Regions from separate parts of the Mesorhizobium sp. M0923 genome, predicted to be linked through region 3. Evidence: riboswitches for the same ligand, from Rfam matches in the RefSeq annotation. Region 3 holds a riboswitch; each other region holds the start of a gene.
The links. Region 3 has a riboswitch for cobalamin ahead of NKH89_RS00215 (CbtB domain-containing protein). Riboswitches for the same ligand answer to the same signal wherever they lie in the genome.
Positions count from the first base shown of each region.

Region 1: it holds a riboswitch for cobalamin, as region 3 does, so the genes downstream of both, metE (5-methyltetrahydropteroyltriglutamate--homocysteine S-methyltransferase) here and NKH89_RS00215 (CbtB domain-containing protein) in region 3, are expected to answer to the same signal.
Region 2: it holds a riboswitch for cobalamin, as region 3 does, so the genes downstream of both, NKH89_RS18625 (ABC transporter ATP-binding protein) here and NKH89_RS00215 (CbtB domain-containing protein) in region 3, are expected to answer to the same signal.

Region 1 is NZ_JAMYNW010000036.1:9,784-16,922, reverse strand. It holds gene NKH89_RS33780 (trans-sulfuration enzyme family protein) at 1-722, shown strand, start outside; gene NKH89_RS33775 (dihydrodipicolinate synthase family protein) at 775-1,677, shown strand; gene NKH89_RS33770 (FMN-binding negative transcriptional regulator) at 1,712-1,930, shown strand; gene metE (5-methyltetrahydropteroyltriglutamate--homocysteine S-methyltransferase) at 2,038-4,374, opposite strand; cobalamin riboswitch at 4,470-4,670, opposite strand; gene NKH89_RS33760 (hypothetical protein) at 5,226-5,471, shown strand; gene NKH89_RS33755 (helix-turn-helix transcriptional regulator) at 5,768-6,601, opposite strand; partial or broken gene NKH89_RS33750 (MFS transporter) at 6,813-7,139, opposite strand, start outside.
Region 2 is NZ_JAMYNW010000010.1:91,735-98,873, forward strand. It holds gene NKH89_RS18620 (GyrI-like domain-containing protein) at 1-713, opposite strand, end outside; cobalamin riboswitch at 1,008-1,211, shown strand; gene NKH89_RS18625 (ABC transporter ATP-binding protein) at 1,304-2,122, shown strand; partial or broken gene NKH89_RS18630 (ABC transporter substrate-binding protein) at 2,119-3,062, shown strand; gene NKH89_RS18635 (FecCD family ABC transporter permease) at 3,092-4,093, shown strand; gene NKH89_RS18640 (MarR family winged helix-turn-helix transcriptional regulator) at 4,176-4,655, shown strand; gene NKH89_RS18645 (HlyD family secretion protein) at 4,652-5,830, shown strand; gene NKH89_RS18650 (DHA2 family efflux MFS transporter permease subunit) at 6,144-7,139, shown strand, end outside.
Region 3 is NZ_JAMYNW010000001.1:39,623-46,761, reverse strand. It holds gene cbiB (adenosylcobinamide-phosphate synthase CbiB) at 1-822, shown strand, start outside; gene cobO (cob(I)yrinic acid a,c-diamide adenosyltransferase) at 1,262-1,885, opposite strand; gene cobU (bifunctional adenosylcobinamide kinase/adenosylcobinamide-phosphate guanylyltransferase) at 1,887-2,408, opposite strand; gene NKH89_RS00220 (CbtA family protein) at 2,401-3,183, opposite strand; gene NKH89_RS00215 (CbtB domain-containing protein) at 3,199-3,378, opposite strand; cobalamin riboswitch at 3,415-3,610, opposite strand; gene NKH89_RS00210 (aromatic ring-hydroxylating oxygenase subunit alpha) at 3,751-4,944, shown strand; gene NKH89_RS00205 (MFS transporter) at 4,923-6,122, opposite strand; gene NKH89_RS00200 (heparan-alpha-glucosaminide N-acetyltransferase) at 6,369-7,139, shown strand, end outside.

The sequences.
Region 1 (7,139 bases), on a different contig from region 3:
TGAATCCGCTGAGCCGCATCCTAGACATCGCTGCCATTGCCGAGCGCGCCCACGCGCGCGGTGTAAAGGTTGCAGTCGACAGCACCTTCGCCTCCCCCGTGCTCCAGCGGCCGCTCGAACATGGGGCCGACCTCGTGCTCCACTCGCTGACCAAATACATCAATGGGCACGGCGATGCCCTTGGTGGGGCGATTCTCGGCGACGCGCAAACGCTCCGCACGCTGCACGAAACGGGCCTGCGCTACATCACCGGCGCAGCGCTCTCGCCCATGTCAGCCTTCCTGATCCTGCGCGGTCTGAAGACGCTCACGCTGCGCATGGAACGGCACAGCGCCACGGCACTTGCGGTGGCTCAGGCGCTCGAGGCGCACCCGGCGGTGGCATGGGTGAGTTATCCCTTCCTCGACTCGCACCCTGATCAGGTGACGGCGCGAAAGCAGATGTCCCAAGGGTCGGGCATGTTGGCCTTTGGCCTCCACGCTGGGTTCGAGGGCGCGCGGCGGATGATGGACCGGCTCAACCTGATCACCCGGGCTGTCAGCCTCGGCGATGCCGACAGTCTCATCTATCATCCGGCAAGCCTGACCCGTGCTCGTCAGCCGATCCGCAAGGATGCGCATCTGGCCGATGGAGTCGGCGAGGACCTCATGCGTCTCTCGGTGGGTCTTGAAGACGCCGATGACCTAATCGCCGACCTGCGGCGGGCTCTGGACGCCTTGTGATGACCTGTGGTCCGGCCAGTCCCGCGCTCGCGTACAAACCCGGAGCCTTGCCATGGCATTCCTGAGCGGCCTTTCCGCGTTTCCCATCACGCCGACCGATCGTGACGGCCGTGCCGATACCGTTGCTCTGCGCAAGCTGATTGCCAGGCTTTGCGCCGCTCAGGTCGATTCCATCGGTCTTCTCGGCAGCACCGGCACATACATGTATCTGACGCGCGAGGAACGGCGACGGGCGCTCGCCGAGACCTTGAACGAAACCGGGGGACAAATGCCGGTCGTGGTGGGTGTGGGCGCGCTGCGCACCGACGAAGCAGTGAGGCTCGCGCAGGACGCCAAGGCCCTTGGGGCTGCCGCGGGGTTGCTTGCCGCCGCCTCTTACACCCCGCTCACTGATGACGAGGTGTTCGAACATTTCTCCACGGTGGCGCGCGAAAGTGGCCTTCCGATCGTCATCTACGACAATCCAGGAACGACGCATTTCCGTTTCACCCCAGCACTCGTCAGCCGCCTGGCAAAGGTGCGGGGGATCGTCGCTATCAAGAATCCGACAGACAAGGGCGATGCGATCAAGAGCCATCTGGCCGACCAGAGGCGCACTGTGCCGGAAGGGTTCTCGATCGGCTACAGCGGCGACTGGAACGCCGCAGAGGCCATGATCGCCGGCGCCAACACATGGTACAGCGTCCTCGCCGGCATCCTGCCCGAGGTCTGCACAAAGATCGTCACGGCGGCGCAACAGGGCGATGCGGCCGAAGCGCGACGGATCGATGCCACGCTTGCGCCGCTCTGGAGCCTCTTCAAGGAGTTCTCGAGCCTTCGCGTCGTCTATGCACTTGCCGAATTGCTCGACATTTGCCGTGCCGACCCCCCGCGTCCCATCCTGCCTCTGCCCTCAGCAGCGAAGCGCCAGATCGCCGCCGCGTTGGAACGCTTGCCATCGGATGTCAACCGGTGAACAGCGAACCCGGCGGCCAGTGAAGGAACCTGTCATGTATGTACCCGCGCATTTCGATGAACCGAGCCGAGAAGTCCTTTACGAACTGATCGAGAACAGCGCACTTGGCATGCTGATAACCCATGGCCGGAGCGGTCTCGACGCCAATCACATCCCCTTCGAACTCGACACGTCACAGGGAGAAAACGGTACCCTTTACTCCTGCGCGATTAATACACGTGCCGAAGGAAAGTGCACATTCTCGCTCGCGTGACTTATTTCAAAAGATGTGATCGCGTTTTGGCACATTCACGGCCGACATGCGGCAGCCGGTCACTCACCACATGGTGAGCAACCAGGAAACCCTCCGGCCTACACTTTCTACCGGAGCGCACGTGCTGCATCGACCATGTTCATCAGGGCAGGGCGGACCTCCTCCCATTTGCGTGTTTTGAGGCCACAGTCCGGGTTTACCCACAGTTGGGAATCCGACAGTCGCTCGCGGGCAAGCATGACGAGATCCGAAATTTCGCCGACTTCCGGGACGCGTGGTGAGTGAATGTCGTAGACTCCGGGACCGATTTCGTTCGGATATTTGGAGCTCGTGAAGGCGTCCAGCAGTTCCATCTTCGAGCGCGACGTCTCAATCGAAATGACATCCGCATCCATTTCAGCGATCGCGTCGATGATCTCGTTGAACTCCGAGTAGCACATGTGGGTATGGATTTGAGTCGCGTCCTTTACACCCGTTGAAGCGATCCGGAAGCATTCGACAGCCCAGTCGAGATAGTCGTTCCAATCAGACTGGCGCAGTGGCAATCCTTCGCGAAACGCGGCCTCATCGATCTGGATCATCCTTGCGCCGGACCATTCGAGATCCGTCACCTCGTCGCGGATGGCGAGCGCGATCTGGCGGCATGCTTCGGAGCGGGGTACGTCGTCGCGAACAAAAGACCAGTTGAGAATGGTCACCGGGCCTGTGAGCATTCCCTTCACAGGCTTTTCCGTAAGCGACTGGGCGAACTGCCACCAGCGCAGCGTCATCGGATTGGGCCTCGATACGTCGCCGAAGATGATGGGGGGGCGCACGTAACGCGACCCATAGCTCTGCACCCACGCATGCTGGGTGAAGGCGAAGCCGGACAGCTGCTCGCCGAAATGCTGTACCATGTCGTTTCGTTCGAACTCACCGTGCACCAGCACGTCCAGCCCGATCTCTTCCTGCCAGCGAATTGCAGCCTCGATCTCCTTCTTCAGGAAGGTCTCGTAGTCGACATAGCTCAGCTGGCCCTTCGCATGAGCGGCCCGCGCCCTGCGTACCTGCGGCGTCTGCGGGAAGGACCCGATGGTCGTCGTCGGGAACGGCGGCAGCCCGAGCGTGCCGGCCTGGACTCTGGAGCGCTCGGCAAAAGCGCTCTCTCGTCGCTTCATGCTGTCGTCAATGCTGGCGATCCGCCCCTCAACCAGCGGGTCATGGATCTTCGTGGATGTCACGCGAGTGGCGGCAGCCTCGGCAGACGCTTTCAACGCGCCTGCCACCGCATCCCTGCCTTGGGACAGGGCCCGGGCAAGCAACACCAACTCGTCGGTCTTCTGGGCCGCGAAGGCGAGCCACGACCTGATGTCCGCGTCGAGTTCCGTCTCCATGCGGAGGTCGATCGGCACATGCAGCATCGAGCAAGAAGGCGCGATCTCGACGCGGTCCAAGGGCCAGCCGGCGACGATCGGTTTGATGCGGTCGAGAATGGCGGGCAGGTTCGCACGCCAGACGTTGCGGCCATCGATCAAGCCAAGCGAGAGCACCAGATCCTTCGGTGCGAGCCGACCCACCGTTTCCAGCTGCTCGGGAGCGCGCACGAGATCAATATGCAGCCCGGCCAGGGGCAGAGAAACCGCGGTTTCGAGATTGTCTCCCAGCGGCCCGAAATAGGTAGCCAGCATGATCTTCAGCTCGGGCGCGGCTTTCGACAGCTGGCCATAGGCGAATTCGAACGCAGCTCGTTCGTTCGGGTTCAGATCGAGGACAAGCGCTGGCTCATCGATCTGCACCCAGTCGGCTCCAGACAGCTTCAGCCTCTGCAGGAGTTGCTCGTAGACGGGCAGCAGCCGCGGCAGGAGCGCGATGGGATCGAATCCTTCGGCAGGCGATTTCGCCAGCTTGAGGAAGGTGATCGGTCCAAGGATGACTGGGCGTGTGTGAACGCCGAGAGCTTTAGCCTCGAGGAAGTAGTCGACCGGTTTCGTCGACGAGAGGGCGAACGTCTGATCATCGTCGAGTTCCGGCACAATGTAGTGATAGTTGGTGTCAAACCACTTGGTCATTTCCATCGCGGTTACATCAGGCCGATGAGCCGCCTGCTGGTGACCAGCGTGTCCACAATCCTCCGTCTGACCCTGGTTGCCCCGCGCCATTGCGAAGTAGATGTCAAGTGGGACCTCGCCGCTATTCCAGCCGTAACGGGATGGAACGGCGCCGACCATGGCTGCGGTGTCGAGCACATGGTCGTAGAGCGAGAAGTCGTTCGACGGGATTTTCGACACGCCGCGATCGTGCTGCTCCTCCCAACTAGCGGCACGGAGCGCCTTCGCCGTCGTGAGAAGGTCGGCGGCGGAAGATTTTCCGGACCAGTAACTTTCAAGCGCGAGTTTCAGTTCTCGCCGACGACCGAAGCGGGGCACGCCGAGCGTTGCTACAGGAATTTGCTGAGAGACAGTCATGCCAGACCCCGATGGTTGGGGCGTCGGTGACAAGGAAGGCGCTAGCAGGCCGGCACGAACGCCAGGCTGCAGCGGCCACCGAGACACCCCGCCCGTGGACGTAATTCGCCGTGGCAGGTCTCCTGGCTCGCGGGGTCATAGCCTCTACCCGTCTTCCCAAGGCTATTCGCCTCAGTGACATGAGTGGGGTTGGCTCGCCGCTAACAGTTGCGGGGGCAGCGCCGGCATCGCACCGGCTTCCCTCTTAGCTCCGCTGCGGCAGCGCCGTACGGAGAACCACGACGCGGGAGACAATTACAGCAGTTCGCTTCTTTGTCAACGCCGCATAAAGAAATGTTTATGTCGTTATGTTAAATTTCCGTTGGCATGTTGCAAAGGTCGCCTCGAAAGCGAAAACTGTGGAAGCCTTGAGCGGCCGGTAAATCAAACCAATGACGCACGGCGCCCTTGTCCAGGAGGATAGGAGTTCGTCGGCTGCCGGCAGCAAACATACCGGCAAGCGCCGTGGTGCTGCTTAGCGCATCATGCGAACCACCTCGGCGTCGAACTTCGGCTCCGAGGTTCCGACCGCTTCGTTGGTGATCTGCTCGCGACCATATTCGGCTCAATGGCGAGGCTGTTGCCCATGTGGAAGCTGTTGGCCGTGATGCCCTCGGTGATATGACACAACGATTTCGGGGGGAGCACACCGAGGCCAGGCGCAGCGGCGTGTTGCGAAGTGATCGAGGCCAATGTCTCGAACTGCTTGTTCGCAGCCCACCGGCTCAAGGTAACCCGGCTCAAACCACCGGGCCAGCTCAAGTCCTGTCCAAATGAGGCCTGAGCGGCAAATCATCGTGCACGCGCACGGTTTGGCGTTCGATCTTGTGATGCGTCTTGGGCGGACAATCGCCACGGTGCAGCGCGCAGAGGCGGTCCCCAATTGGGAAGCCGAGGGCGGTGAGGGCAAGCCAGCGCCACAGGCGGAAGGGGACTTGGACCTGTTTGCCCTGCTGGACCACAAGTTCGCGACACAGGGCCTCACCAAGAGTGATTATGCGCGGGACCTCGCCAACTTCATCAAAAGCAGCGGGCAGTCAAAGTTCGGCGCCGATTGACATGGAGATAGCCATAGCGGCGGACCGGAATACAACCGGGTGCAGGCGGCCAAGCTCGTCCACAAGATGGCGTCGGGCACACACCGGCGATGGGAGAGCGGACCGTGGAGTGCAGGAACTTCACGCCTATCCACGCTCCCGTGGACGTGTCCTGCGGCACATCGGCAGCGATATTGAGGAGGCAGTTTAGCTTCTGGTCGAGCACTCTTAGCTGCCACTACCTACGCTTAACGTCATTTCGTACTGAAAACGCACCACGCAAGGTCGAGATGTAACATCGCCCTTCGTGGATGGTTCTAAGCTTCCTCGGGCGCGGTCAATCTGTGATAACGGTCGCTTGGAACCTCCATCACCGCGACGCGATCAAGGTTGGCGTATCGCGCTCGGTAGTAACCTTCTTCCTCCACTTCGGCGAAACTACACTGGGGAACGTCAAAGGTCGCAGCTTCCAATCCGAAGAAAGTCGTAGCGGTTTCTTCATCCAAGAAGTTCCACTCATCTTCTCCGTCGTCATATGTGACGCGAACATAGGAGGCCATGCGCACGGCTTCCTGATCACCCATCTCTGCGATGATGGCATCGCATTCTTTCTTCAGCTTTCCTGAAACCTCACCCTTATCCCAGTCATCCAAAGCCCGATAGATTTCTGGATGATAATACTCTGGCATCTCCTCTACATCTTCACCGATAAGCTCAATGGTGCGGACATATTGCGGATTTATCAAGAGTATTTTGTTGTCAAGGCTCCAACAATACAGCCATGGCCTAACTGTGTTATTTCTACGAAGATTATGAAGTTCCTTCAACTGACGTAAAATCGATTCACGCGCCTTTTCATCGATAGGATATTGGCGGCTGCCAACAGTCGTCTTGATTCTGAGCGTGCCGTATCGCGTTTCGGCATCGGCAATTGCAAACGGGCTCGTGCGCCACTCCTCGACATCAATCTTCCAGCCCAGCAGCTCCTCGACCGTGCATTTCAACGTGAGACAAAGGTCCTTGATCTGCTCGACGTTCAACTGCGTTTTGCCTGTTTCCCAACGGGCCACAGTCTGTTGCGTCGTTGCCATCTGCTCTGCCAAATCTTTTTGAGTCATGCCCAGTCGAACCCTAAGCTCTTTCATGTTCATAACTCACCTCGCGTGTTCAACACACGCATTGTGGATGAATTAATCTAATCGTCAAGCGTGTTCAAAAATCGCAGCATGTGTTTTTAGGGCGTCTTCGAGGCTCCGGCAGCCGTTCGTGACCACTTGCGCAAGACACAGGGCTGGTACACAGCACGAATGGGCGATCAAAAATTACTGCTGAAATTCAGATAATTATTGTGGGCGAGTCTGGATCTCTCTGATCGACACGATAGTCGACCATCACCATGATCGGACCGCTTCGTGGCCGCAGCTCAAGTTGCAGCGTCGGTTCGCTGAACTTGTTGGTCGGATCCAGATTGAGCGTTTCAAAATCCGGCTGACGCAGAAGGATGCCCATCAGTCCCCCAATGACAAGAACCAGCTGGCGGACGAGCAAGGCTCCCGAAACACCTTGGACATCCGCCAGTTAGCCAGCTTCCCGCCGCCATGCCGCCGTATGTGGCCGTCTGATAGAGAGAGGGCGCGTCCAACCACCCACCGCGGCGCCGAAAGCTGCACTGTGACGTTAAACAGCGAG
Region 2 (7,139 bases), on a different contig from region 3:
TTGTTCCAGATCGTGTTGACCGTGCGGCGGATGGTCGAGATATGGTCACGATGGGCGAACACGGCGTATTTCTGCGCCGGCACGCGCACACGCCAAAACTCCCTCGGCAGGTCCGAAAAATCGGACACTTCGACGCCAGCGATGTAGTCGAAATTGCCGGCGTCGTCGCCGTTGACGCAGACGCCATAGGCGACGTCGCCGATCTCGCCAGGAATGTTGCCAATATAGGGGCCGAACCGCTGCCACTGCATCGGGATGCCGGCGCTGGTTTCGCAGCTGTAGCGCTCGCCGAGACCGGCGATGAGAAACGGCCGGCTGGTCTCAAAACGCGGTGGTTCGAGAGTGGCGAGAAAGGACTGGTCCATCAGGATCGGCTCCACAAGATCGAGGTTGTCGAGCGAGCCTTGTGCGCGTACCAGTTCCGGCGTGGTGCCGAACTGGTCGCGGAAGGCGCGGGTGAAGGCCTCATGCGAGGCATAGCCGGCGTCGAGCGCGACCGAGAGGATGTCGGGTGCGCCGGCGCCAAGCTTGCGCGCCGCTTCGGTCAGTCGGCGAGAACGGACGTAGCTCATCACCGAACGGCCGGTAGCCGCGCCGAAAGCCCGCGTCACATGAAAGCGCGACACCCCGCTGCTCGTGGCGACATCGTCCAGCGAGACTGCTTCGGGCAGATGGCTTTCGACGAACCACAGCGCCTTCTCGGTCGGATTCATTTGGCACCTCGCATTGGCCCAGTCTCCGCATTGGCCCAGTCTTTACATGGCCCAGTCTTTACATTGGCCATGTCTTATATTGGCAAGATTATGGTGCCGCTTCCTGGCGGAGGCAGTTTGATCGAAATTGCGCACTGCGCAAATCGAGAGCGACGGTCGTCGGCAAGTCGCAGGCGTCGCGCGAAAAGGCTTGACAGGAAGCGGGCAAACGTCCTTTTAAATGTAATGTTATTACATCACGAGGTCTATACGGCTCCTTCTGACAAGACTTATTGCGCTGTGATTGGCGGAAAACTAGGGTGGCTGACTGATGGTCCCCGAGTCGAAAGGCAAGGGGTGAAAAGGGAACACGGTGAGATCTTCGGATCGAGGCCGTGGCTGCCCCCGCAACTGTAAGCGGTTAGCAAAATCCGAAGTGCCACTGGCCGGCAAGGCTGGGAAGGCAGGATGGCGCAAAGACCCGCGAGCCAGGAGACCTGCCATCAGCATGAGTTGACCGGACGGGGTGTGCCGGGAGGAGACGTGGACATCGGTCTTGTCGGCCGGTCCGTCCAGCTTCCTTCCGTCGCCATTGAGAAAGTGACGGTAAGTTGGACGCCTCCCAGCCTCTTCTTGAAGCGTGTGAACTGAGCGCGACGACGAATGCCCGGTGCCTGGTCAGCGCGGTGAGCCTTTCGATAGCGCCGGGCGACCGCCTCGCCATCATCGGCCCCAACGGCGCCGGCAAGACGACGCTGCTGCGCATGCTATGCGGTACGCTGCGGCCAAGCGCGGGAGATGTGAGATTTTCCGGACGCCGGCTGGAGAGGTTTTCGGCCGCCGAGCGGGCACTGCACATGGCGGTCGTTGGCCAGACCGACCAGCCTGATCCGCGGCTTGCCGTGATCGACTACGTCGAGCTTGGGCGCGTCCCGCATGCCGGCTTGCGACGGAGGAGCGAGCAACGCGACATCGTCATTGAAGCACTTCGCAGAACCGGCCTGCTGCCGCTGCTCGGCCGCACGATCGGCTCGCTATCCGGTGGCGAGCGGCAACGCGCCCAGTTGGCGCGCGCCATCGCCCAGGAGCCCAAAATCCTGTTCCTCGATGAACCGACCAATCATCTCGATCCGCGCGCCCGCAGCGACCTTCTCGAACTCGTATCGCAGTTTGGCATGACCGTCGTGGCGGTGCTTCATGATCTGTCGCTTGTCACGCCATTTGCCACCAGGGTCGCGGTGATGAACGAGGCCCGCCTGCAGGCACTTGCCAGTCCGCGCGAGGCGCTGACCAAGAAGTTGATCCGCGAGATTTTCGGCGTTGACGTGCTTTGGCTGCGCCATCCCACCGAAGACCGCGAACTCACGGTCTTCGACGTTCCGAACCGCGCCTCTTCACATCCCGATTTGACCAAGGAGCAACATCCGTGAAACGCCTCGTACTGTCTTTTGCCTCCCTCCTACTTGCCCAGACCGCCTTCGTTTTCCGGTAACCGTTGATAGCTGCGGCACGCCGCTGACGTTCGACGCCGCGCCGAAGCGCGCCGTCATCCAAGATCTGAACATGGCGGAGATGGCCTTCGCGCTGGGGCTGCAACCATCGATCGTCGGCCTGACCGGCATCACCGGATGGTATAAGGTCGGTCCGGAATTCAAGGCCGAGCAGGGCGCGATCCCGGAACTCGCGCCGAAATACCCGACCCTCGAAAACCTCGTCGCCGTCGAGCCCGATTTCTTCTTCGCCGGCTGGTATTACGGCATGAAGCCTGGCGGCGAGGTGACGCCCGATACGCTGGCCCCGCACGGTATCAAGACGCTGGTGCTGACGGAAAGTTGCGTCCATCTCGACCAGAACCGCCCCGCAGCCTCGATGGACCTGCTCTATGGTGATGTCGAAAAGCTGGGCAAGATTTTTGGCAAGGAGGCGGAGGCGGGAAAGCTTGTTTCGAACTGGAAGGCGCAGCTCGCCGATATCACGGCAAAGATCGGCGACCGCACGGGAACGCGTGTGTTTCTTTACGACTCCGGCGAAGACAAACCCTTCACATCAGGCAAGTTCGCGATCCCCAGCGCCATGATCGCCGCAGCCGGCGGCGACAACATCATGGCCGACATGCCGACGAGCTGGGGCAATACGGATTGGGAGACGGTGGCGGCCCGCAATCCGCAATTTCTTATCCTGCTCGACTACCAGGACGGCGGCTACAGAAAACTGCTCGATTTCCTGAAAGCTCATCCGGCGATGAAGGAGACTGAGGCGGTCAAAAATGAGCACTTCATTGCGCTGCGCTATGCCGAACTGACGCCTGGGCCTGCCAACATCGAGGCGATCGGCAAGATCGCCAGGGCGATGCACCCGGAAGCTTTCTGAGCTTGCGCCAGAGAGCGTTCGAATTGGCGATGACAGCAGGAGCAGCAGCGATTGCCGCTCTTGCTCTGCTGTCGATTGCCTATGGATCGACGGTCATCGCGTTGAGCGACGTGATTGCTGCGCTCGGACATGCCGCCGGGCTGGACGGAGACATCGTGTCCGGTCCGGCCGGCAAGATCCCGATTGCCAAGATCGTCCTCGATCTTAGGCTACCGCGCACGATTATGGCCATCTGTGTCGGCGCCGGGCTGGGCGTCATCGGCGCGCTGCTGCAGACGGTAACGCGCAACGACCTCGCAGATCCGTTCTTGTTCGGCCTGTCGTCCGGAGCCGCGGCCGGCGCGGTTTCCGTCATCACCATTTTTGGCGACCATTTCGGTATCTGGACGTTGCCGGTCGCGGCCTTCACGGGCGGCGTATTGGCCGCCGGCATCGTGCTTTTGCTGGTTTCGCGGGTGAGGGGGCAAGGCCCCGAACGGCTGATCCTCGCCGGGCTTGCCGTCTCGTTCATGTTCACTGCCTTGACTAACTATCTCGTCTTTGCCGGAGACCAGCGCGCCGCTCACTCGGTGTTGTTCTGGACGATGGGCGGGCTCGGGCTGGCCCGTTGGGACAATATCGAGCTGGCTGCTCTGGGCGCAGGCACCATCCTTGTTTATGGACTTTGGAACCACCGCCGGCTCGACGCTTTCCTGGCCGGCGAGAATGCCGCTGAAAGCCTCGGCGTCCCGGTTGCGCGGATGCGCAGGATGACATTTCTCGTCGCCGCTTTCTCGACGGCGATCCTTGTCTCGGTCGCAGGCGTCATAGGTTTCGTTGGCTTGATGATCCCACATCTGTCCAGGACCCTGGCCGGCCCGCTTCATCTGCGCCTGATTGCAAGCTGCGCCCTCTTCGGAGCGGTGCTGTTGCTGGCAAGCGACCTTCTCGCGCGCACGCTGCTGCCGCCGCAGGAACTGCCGATCGGCATCATCACCAGTTCGGTCGGCGCTTTCTTCGTGGTCACGATGCTCATTCGCAATCGCTCATGATGTGACTGCCATGCACATTTGCCGCCTTCTGGCACAATCCGGGTTCCTTGAATTATGAGCACGCTTATTATATATGTCGCTCATGGTTTCCGACGGCATCGACAGATTGGGCTTTTTGATCCACGACGTGCAGCGCCTGATGCGCAAGCGCTTCGAGGCGCGCGCCAGTGGTTTCGGCCTTTCTTCGGCGCAATGGCGGCTTCTGGTCCGTGTCGCCAAGGAGGCGGGTGTCGCGCAGGCGCGGCTTGCCGAGCTTCTCGAAATCGAGCCGATCAGCGTCTCGCGCCTTGTCGATCGCATGGAGGAGGGCGGCTGGATCGAGCGCCGTCCCGACGCAACCGACAGACGAGTGCGCATGATTTTCCCGACCGCCAAGGCGAACGCAGCCTACGCCCACGTCAAGAGCCTTGCCGCCGAGGTGTATGAGGAATCGCTCGTTGGCGTTTCGCCGGAAGATCGCCGCGTCCTGGTCAAGGCGCTGGAGACAATGGTGCAGAATCTTGCGGATGGTGAGACGCCGCCCTCGGAAAAAGTGAAGAATACGGAAGGCGCAGCAGCATGAACGCGGTAGCCAAAGTAGATAAGAATGCGGCCAAGCTGGAGATGGAAGCTCCCGCGAAGCCGGCGGCAGCTCCGGTAACGGCCGCTGCGCAGGTAGCTCCGGCGCCAGTGGCGCCGAAGAAGAAGCGTCGTGCCGGCCGCTTCCTTTTGATGTTTGTGCTGCCCGCTGCGTTGATCGCCGGCGGCAGCTATGTCTGGGTGACCGGCGGCCGCTATCAGGAGACCGAGAACGCCAATCTGCAGCAGGCCAAGGTGTCGATAGCCGCCGATACGGCGGGCCGCATCGTTCAGGTCGATATTTTCGACAACCAGTCTGTCAAGCAGGGCGACGTGTTGTTCGCCATTGATCCCGAGCCCTACCGGATCGCATTGGCCCAGGCCGATGCGGCGGTGGCCGGCGCGCGGCTCAATGTCGAGCAGCTGCGTGCGGCCTACAGCCAGGCGCTGGCGCAAGAGAAGTCCGACGAAAGCCAGGTCCAGTACGCGCAGTCGCAGTATGACCGCGCCGCCGACCTTGCCCGCAAGGGCATCAACGCCAAGTCGTCGCTGGACGAGGCCAAGAACGACCTCGACAAGGCCAAGCAGCAGCTGGCCGTGGCCCAGCAAGGGATCGTCAGCGCCAAGGCGGCACTTGGCGGCAATCCCGACATCGAGACCGACAAGCATCCGACAGTGGTGGCGGCGCTCGCTGCACGCAACAAGGCGGCCTACGATCTGGTCCAGACAACAGTCAAAGCGCCTGCCGACGGCATCATCAGCCAGGCCGCTTCGTTCAAGGTCGGCCAGTATGTCGGCTCGGGCACGCCGCTGTTTTCGCTGGTCGAGACCGGCGATACCTGGGTCGACGCCAATTTCAAGGAAACGCAGCTCACCAACATGAATCCGGGCCAAAAGGCCGAAATCGTGGTCGACACCTATCCGGGCAAGACGTTCGAAGCCACCGTCAAGGCGATTGGCGCCGGCACCGGGGCCGAGTTCTCGCTGCTGCCCGCGCAGAACGCCACCGGCAACTGGGTCAAGGTCACGCAGCGCATTCCGGTCCGCCTGGAGTTGACCGACGCCGACTCCAAGATGGCGCTGCGCACCGGCATGAGCGCGACCGTCACGGTGGACACCGGCGTTTCCCGCGGGCTGCCGGGCATTTTCCGCCGCGCCACGGCAGGCGAGGCCAAGTAAAGAGGCCTGACAGCGGCCGCATGGCAAACAGCGAGATGGATGCAGGTGACAGGATTGGTCCGAGGGAGGCGCAGGAAGAGTTGAATGCGTAGACGGGCTGCGCTGCGGCCTGGCTAAACCAGACAACGTTGCGCAGGATCTTCGGTCCTCAGGTTTCCGGGCGGCAGGCGCCCGCTTTGTCGAGACGCTCAGTCGATGTAACCCCCACATCGATGCTCGCGTCCCACCGCGATGAGGGTCTCTCTGCAGCGAGGGCCTCGCCGTCCGGAAACCTAATGTACACGTTTTTGTTACCTGCTGGAAGTTTTACGTCATGAGCACCCCAGAACCCTTTCGCGAAGTACCGCACCGCGGCCTGATCACAGTTGCGCTCATGCTGGCGACGATCATGCAGGCGCTCGACACGACGATCGCCAACGTCGCGCTGCCGACCATGACCGGCGATCTCGGCGCCTCCCCCGACAACATCAACTGGGTGCTGACCTCCTACATCGTTGCCGCCGCGATCATGACGCCGGTGACCGGCTGGCTTGCCGACCGCTTCGGTCGCAAGGAGCTGTTCCTGACGGCGGTGGTCGGCTTCACCGTCTTCTCCATGCTGTGCGGCATAGCCTGGAGCCTGGAGACCATCGTTCTCTTCCGGCTGATGCAAGGCGTCTTCGGCGCGGCCATCGTGCCGCTGTCGCAGACCTTCCTGCTCGACATCAACCCTAGGGAACGCCACGGCCAGGCCATGGCCATCTGGGGCGCCGGCATCATGCTGGGACCGATCCTTGGCCCGACGCTGGGTGGCTGGCTGACCGAGAATTTCAACTGGCGCTGGGTGTTCTTCATCAACCTGCCGGTCGGCATCATCGCCTTCCTCGGCATGGCCGCATATCTCCCCAGCGTGGCCCGGCGGGTGCGCAGCTTCGATTTCTTCGGCTTCGCCATGCTCTCGCTCGGTGTCGGCGCGCTGCAACTGATGCTCGATCGTGGCGGTGAGGTCGACTGGTTTTCCTCGATCGAGATATGGATCGAGCTTGGTCTTTCCATCACCGGCTTCTGGGTATTCACCATTCACACGTTGACGGCGGAGCACCCCTTTATCGACCCGAAGATCTTCCTCGATCGCAATTTCGTCACCGGGCTGGCGTTCATCTTTGTCATGGGCGTGCTCATTTTGGCGAGCATGTCGCTGCTGCCGCCAATGCTGTCGACCATCTTCGGCTATCCGACCCTCACCATCGGCATCGTCCTGGGGCCACGCGGTGTCGGCACGATGATCGCGATGCTGTTCGTCGGGCGGATCATGCACAGGATCGATGCC
Region 3 (7,139 bases):
GACGCCCACCGTCGCCGCTGGGGCGTCTTCGCGCTGCTGGTCATCGTGCTGGTGCCGGCCGCCCTCGCCTTCTGGATCGAAGCCATGCTTTGGAGCATTCCCCTCGGCTTGTTGGTCATCGCAATCCTGGCGACGTCGCTGCTGTCGCAGAAGAGCCTGGCCGAGCATGTCGAAGCGGTGGCCGACGCCCTCGACAGCGGCGGACTGGACATGGGCCGCATTGCCGTCTCGCGGATCGTCGGCCGCGACCCGGAAAAGCTCGACAGGGCCGCTGTCTGCCGCGCCGCGATCGAAAGCCTGGCCGAGAACTTCTCCGACGGCGTCGTCGCGCCGGCGTTCTGGATCGGCGTTGGCGGGCTCGCCGGCGGCGTCGCCTACAAGGCCGCCAACACCGCCGATTCGATGATCGGCCACCGCACCCCGCGCCACGAGGCCTTCGGCTGGGCGGCGGCGCGCTTCGACGATTGGATCAACCTGCCGGCATCACGGCTGACGGCGCTGCTGATCGTGCTTGCCGCTTTCCTGGTCAAGGGCGCCGATGCCAAAGCCGCCTGGCATGCTGTGCGGCGCGATGCGAAAAAACACCGCTCGCCCAATGCCGGCTGGCCGGAAGCAGCGATGGCCGGTGCGCTCGGCCTGGCGCTCGCCGGCCCCCGTTCCTATGACGGCGTCATGGTCGAAGACGCGTTGATGGGCGAAGGCGGCCGCCGCGACGATATCGAGAGCACCGACATCCGACGGGCGCTGAAACTTTACCGGGTCGCCGACTTACTGCTGATCGCGCTGTTCGGGGTGATCGCAGTGGTTGTTATCTTGGCGTGACCTGCGCCCGAGATCGAGCGGAAACAAAAAACCCGCCAAGCGGCGGGTCGTTGGAGCCAGTTAGCACCATAGCGAGATTAGTACCATAGCTGCCGGCACAAAGCAAGAACAAAATTGCTGTGCCCAAAGAATAATCGCCCCAGCTTTGCGCTTCTCATTCCCTGCCTTTGACGTTCGAGGTTGGCGAAATCCGAAGCGCCATCCAATCTCCCCCCTCGCGGGGGAGATGTCCGGCAGGACAGAGGGGGGCGCGAAGGATCGCCAGCCTCTTGACCGTTCACCTGCTAATGACGGTCTGACGACGTAGTTGTCTCCGACTGACAGGCCGAGGGACAGTGCCCCCCTTTGCCCTGCCGGGCATCTCCCCCACAAGGGGGGAGATCGGCAGCTTCGCCGGCGCCGCCTGCTCCGAAACGCCCTTCCCCGATCGCCAAACCCCTCAGAACTCTATCCCTTGCTGCGCCTTCACGCCGGCGGAGAAGTGGTGCTTGGTCACGCCCATCTCGGTGACCAGATCGGCTGCCTCGACCAATACCGGCTTGGCATTGCGGCCGGTGACGACGACATGCAGGCCCTCGCGACGCGCCTTCAGCGCTGCGACCACCTTTTCGAGGTCGAGATAATCGTAGCGCAACGCGATGTTGAGTTCGTCGAGCACCACGAGGCTGATCGACGGCTCGGCCATCAGCTCGAGCGCCTTGGCCCAGGCGGCCTCGGCCGCCGCGATGTCGCGCTTCAGGTCCTGCGTTTCCCAGGTAAAGCCCTCGCCCATGGCGTGCCAGACGACGCGGTCGCCGAAGCAGGCAAAAGCATCCTTCTCGCCGGTGTGCCATTTGCCTTTGATGAACTGGACGACGCCGACGCGCTTGCCGTAGCCGAGCATTCTGAGCGCCAGCCCGAAGGCGGCCGTGGTCTTGCCCTTGCCCGGACCGGTGTTGACGATCAACAGCCCTTTCTCGACCGTCTTGGCTGCAACCTCGGCGTCCTGCACCGCCTTGCGCTTGGCCATCTTCGCGCGGTGGCGTTCCTCGTCCTTGGGATCGATGTGGTCGGTATCAGCCATGTCATTTCACCCTGAGCGGCAGCCCCGCCACCATCAAAAGCACGGTGTCAGCGACGGCGGCAACGTCCTGGTTCAACCGGCCGGCCGCGTCGCGAAACCGTCTTGCCAGCGCATTCTCCGGCACGATGCCCTGGCCGACCTCGTTGGACACCACGAACCAGGGTCCACGCGGCCGCGACAGCACATCTGCCAGCCTTCGGCATTCGGCCTCGACATCATGTTCGGCCAGCATATGGTTGGTCAGCCACAGCGTCAGGCAATCGATCAGCACCGGCTGGCCGTCAGGCAGTGCCTCGATCGCGCCGGCAAGGTCGAGCGGCGCCTCGATGGTCGTCCAGCCGGCGCTGCGGCGCGAGCGGTGCAGCGCGATCCGTTCGCGCATCTCCTCGTCATAGGCTTGCGCCGTCGCGATATAGCTCCATGGCGCCGGACAGGCACTCACCAGCCTCTCGGCATGCACGCTCTTGCCGGAGCGCGCACCGCCGATGATCAGGGTCAGCGCCCCGGCAGCGCGGTCAGGCAAAGCTGTCGCGCAGGCTGGTCGCCGTGCCGGTGAAGCGGCCGCGCACCACGCCGACGACCGCGCCGAGCACCAGCCAGAACACCAGATTGGTCAGCGTCACCGCCACCACGAACTGATGATGCAGGCCTTCCGGGATTGTCGTCTCGAAGCTGTCGGGCTGCGGCGCGCCGACAATATGCGGCGCCACCATCAACGCCACGGCAAGGACCGCCAGCGGCAGCGATCTGCGGAAGGCGAGCAGGCCGAGACCGGCGGCGGTCGCCACCACCGTTGCCCACCACCAGATCTGGCGTTGGACAAGGTCGGCCGCCGGCATTGCCGGCAATTCCGGCGGCAGGCCGAGGCCCGGCGCCAGCGTGAACACGGCAAAGCCGGCAAGCCCCCAGAACAGGCCCTGGCGCCAATTGCCGATGCCGCCGGCGAACTCCGAAACCGCAACCAGGACCAACGCGAAGCCGATGCCGGTGACGATATTGGCAACGACGCTGAAGGCAAAGCGTTCGAAACCGTCGGCCGGCGCCCAGCCTTCGTCCTCCGCCGGAGCCATTGCTTCAGCCGGTGCCGGCGCGGCGCTGCTTATAGCCATCGTGCCCCCGGCGTTTTCGACCGGTGCCGCAGGTGCCGCGGCATGGTCATGGCCGCCGCCGGCCTGTTCGTAGACTTCCGCGTTCAGGATCAGCGGCACCGTGGCATAGGCCTGCATGCAGGCGAGAACGACGCCGGCCACGAGCCCTGCGATCGCCGCGATGAACACGACGTTGCGAAACAGTGTCATGATGTCAGCCCCTTGTCAGTGGCAGGGAAAGCCCATCGAGTGGCGATAGTCGTGGGCGGCATTGTGGACCGCATCGATGTGCGAGAAGCCGACAAAGCCCATGACGAAAATGCCGAGGAATGCAGCAAGCGCCAGCTGCATGAAACGCGACTGCGAGGAGACGGAAGCGCCGAGCGAGACGGAAGCGGTATTCATGTCTTGTCCTTTCGCCCTCCACCCGAGGGCATAGAAGTCAGTTTCCTGTCGCCGGCAGGTCTCCTGGCTCGCGGATCAGCGCCCTTCCCCACCTTCCCGAAGAAAATCTTCAGTGGCATATGGAGAGGACTACCGCACACAGTTGCGGGGGCAGCCACGGCATTGGGCAAGAATTTCGCCCGCACCGCATTCCCTCTTGGTTCCAAACGGAACCGACGACATCAGCGACTATAGGCAGAATCGCCGCGCCCGGCAAACCAAATTCCGCCGGATCGTGTGGCGAATGCGCCGCCTCGCCAAGCTCGCCGGCCGGCGCCGCAATTGACAATTCTCACAGCCGGGTGTCGGCTGGCGGATGGGGAGGAAGCCGGCATGCAACCCAGCCCGAATGAGCGCGGTCCCTATAACGGCCTGACGCGGGCCGAGCCGACGCTGCCGTCATCGGCCTATTGGGACATCGCAGGCTATCAGCGCGATCTCGAGGCCATCTGGTATCGCAACTGGCTGCTGGTCTGCCGCGAGGCCGACCTTGCCCAGCCGCTGGCATTCAGGACGTTTCGCATAGGCACGCAGGAGATCGTCGTGCTGCGCGACGAGACCGGCGAATTGCGCGCCTTCCACAACACCTGCCGGCATCGCGGCTCGCAGCTTTGCCAGCAGAGCGAAGGACGGCTGAAGGCGCGGCTCATCACCTGCCCCTACCACGCCTGGTCCTATTCGCTGCGCGGCGATCTGGTGCGCGTGCCATCGAAATCGCTGCCGGACGGTTTCGACAAGGCCGATCATCCGCTCTACCGCGTAGCACTGTCGGTGTGGCGCGGTTTCGTTTTCGTCAACCTCGCGCAAGACGCTGCCGGTTCGGCTGAAACATCCTTCGATCCGGCATCCGGCAACCTCGCCAACTGGCCGCTGGAAACGCTGCTGAGCGGCCATGTGCTGCGCAAGGTTATGAACTGCAACTGGAAGATATTTTGGGAGAACTTCAACGAGTGCCTGCACTGCCCTGGCGTCCACAAGGACCTGTCGCGGCTGGTGCCGATCTATGGCCGCGGCCTGATGGGCCGGCACGACGACCCCGAATGGGCGCGCCACGCCGACAATGACGCGCCGGAATTTGCCGGCGGCTTGCGGGCCGGGGCCGAAACCTGGTCGCGCGACGGGCGCGTCCACGGCTCGGTCTTTTCGAGCCTGACGCCGGCCGAGCGTGCTGCCGGGCAGACCTATGCCACCAACTTGCCGTCGATGTTCGTCGTCGGCCATGTCGACTATGTCAGGACCGTGCGGCTGGTGCCGCTTGGGCCGGAGCAGACCGAACTCACCGCCGAATGGCTTTTTTCGCCCGAAGCGCTCGCCGATCCGGCAGCGGATATCGACAACATCGTCGCCTTCGGCACCCAGGTGCTGGAGGAAGATGCTGATATCTGCGAGGTCAACCAGAAGGGCCTGCGCTCGATGCGCCACAAGGCCGGCGTGCTGATGCCCGAGGAATATGACTTGCACCGCTTCCACAACTGGGTGCTCGAGCGGCATGCGGCGCTTGAACATCAAAGCGATTTGGGCAGATAGCGCCAGGTGACGAAGCCGCAGACCGCCGCCAGCAGGCCGAGCGTCGCGAAAACCGCGCCCAGGCCGCAGAACGCCAGCACCACCGAATAGACCAGCGGCGGCGTCAGCTCGGAAAAGTCGAGATAGGTGCGGTAGACCGCCGCCATCTGCGCCCGCTCATACGAGCGCACCGAGCGCATGAACGCGGTCGAGCCCAGCGCATCGAGCGCGATGGTGAAGAAGGCACCGCAAAGCAGCAACGCGCCGGTGACGAGCGGCGCGGCCTCGCCGACGGCGCCGGCCGCCAGCAGCGTCGCCGACATGGCGAAATAGGCAAACGTCATGGTGCGCCGGCCGCCGAAACGCTTTCCCGCCCTGCCCCAGAAGATGGCCATGAACAAAAGCGCATTGCCGGCCGAAATCAAGAGGCCGCCGGCGAGCTTGCCCTCGCCGGTGATCACCATGAACAGCGGCCCATAGACAAAGAACGTCGTCCAGAAGCAGGAACGGCCGAAGGCGATCAGCCAGGCCAGCCTCAGCCTTGGCTGCGCGACGAAGCGGCCGATATTGGCCAGCGGATTGACCGGCCGCGTCTTGCCCGGGCGGATCGACGGGTTGTCGCCAAGCCGGTAGGTCCAGAACAGCGCCAGCAGGGCCATGGCGAAGACGGCCACCGCGCTATGCGCGGCATAGATGCCGAAACGCGTGTAGAGGAAAATGCCGAGCGTCGGCCCGGCGGTCCAGGCAAGCATCGACCACGCCATGCGCAGCGACTCGGCCTGCATGAAATCGGTCTTGCGGATATGGTCCATGATGTAGAGGTTGAGCGTGATCGCCAGCGCGCTGGCGCCGATGACGCGGCAGAGCATGCCGACCGTTTGGCCAGCAAGCGTATGAGTGACGAAGAACAGCGAGCCGACGGCCAGCAGGCAGGCACCGGCGGTATAGACCCAGCGCCGGGCAAAGCGCCGGATCAGCATCGGCATGAACAGCGTCGCCGAGAGGCCGAGCATTGCCACGACCGTGTAGAGGATCGAGACGATCTGCTCGTTGTGCAGGATCTCATAGGCCTGGATCGGGATGACGCTGGAGACGGTGGCGCGCGCGAACGATTCGACCGCATAAAGCGAGGCGAAGGTGCGTGCATCCGCCGGCCGCAAGGCCGCAAGCCAGATAGGATGGCGCACATGGGTAGCCATTGCTTTCCCCGAACAGAATCGCCCAAAGCAGGGTTTGGAGCACAAATCTGCCGCGGCGATTCCTGGCCGGGTAACAGGAAACCGACGCCTTCACGGCAAAAAGCGAAGCCGGCCAAAGGCTTTCCGGCTCTGGCCTAAAGCGAGTTCTAATGCTGACCCGCGCCAACGCGACGCGAGGACTGCTTCTTTTGACGGTGGCAACCGTGATAGTCGTCTTGCCGGGGCTGAACCAAGACAGCGAGACCGATGAGCATCGCCACGCCGACCACCGCCGTTCAGGATCAACCGAAGGCGAAGCGCATCGCCGCCATCGACATCGCACGCGGCATCGCTTTGCTTGCCATGGCGAGCTATCATTTCACCTGGGATCTCGAATTTTTCGGCTACACCGATCCCGGCCTCACCGCCTTCGGCTGGTGGAAAATCTACGCGCGCTGCATCGCCTCGAGCTTCCTGTTCCTGGTCGGCGTCAGCCTCTATCTCGCCCATGGCAAGAAAATCCGCTGGACAGGCTTCTGGAAGCGCTTCGCCATGGTTGCCGGGGCGGCTCTCGCAATATCGCTGGTCACCCGAATCGCCACGCCCGACGGCTTCATTTTTTTCGGCATATTGCACGAGATCGCGCTCGCCAGCCTGCTCGGCCTGGCGTTCCTGCGGCTGCCGGCGCTGCTGACACTGCTTGTCGCGGCGTTTGTCATCGCGGCGCCCTTCTACCTCAGATCCGAGGCCTTCGATCATCCGGCTTTGTGGTGGGTCGGTCTATCGGCGACCAATCCGCACTCCAACGACTATGTTCCGCTGCTGCCCTGGTTCGGCGCCGTGCTTGCCGGCATCGCGGTTACCAAACTCGCCGCCACCTCCGGCGTGCTGACCCGGCTGTCGGCCATGACGCCAGGCCGCTGGGCAAACCCGCTGGTCTTCATCGGCCGGCACAGCCTTGCCTTTTATCTGATCCATCAGCCGCTGCTGATCGGCTCGGTCTGGCTGTTTTCGCAATTCATGCCGGCGCGGGTCGAA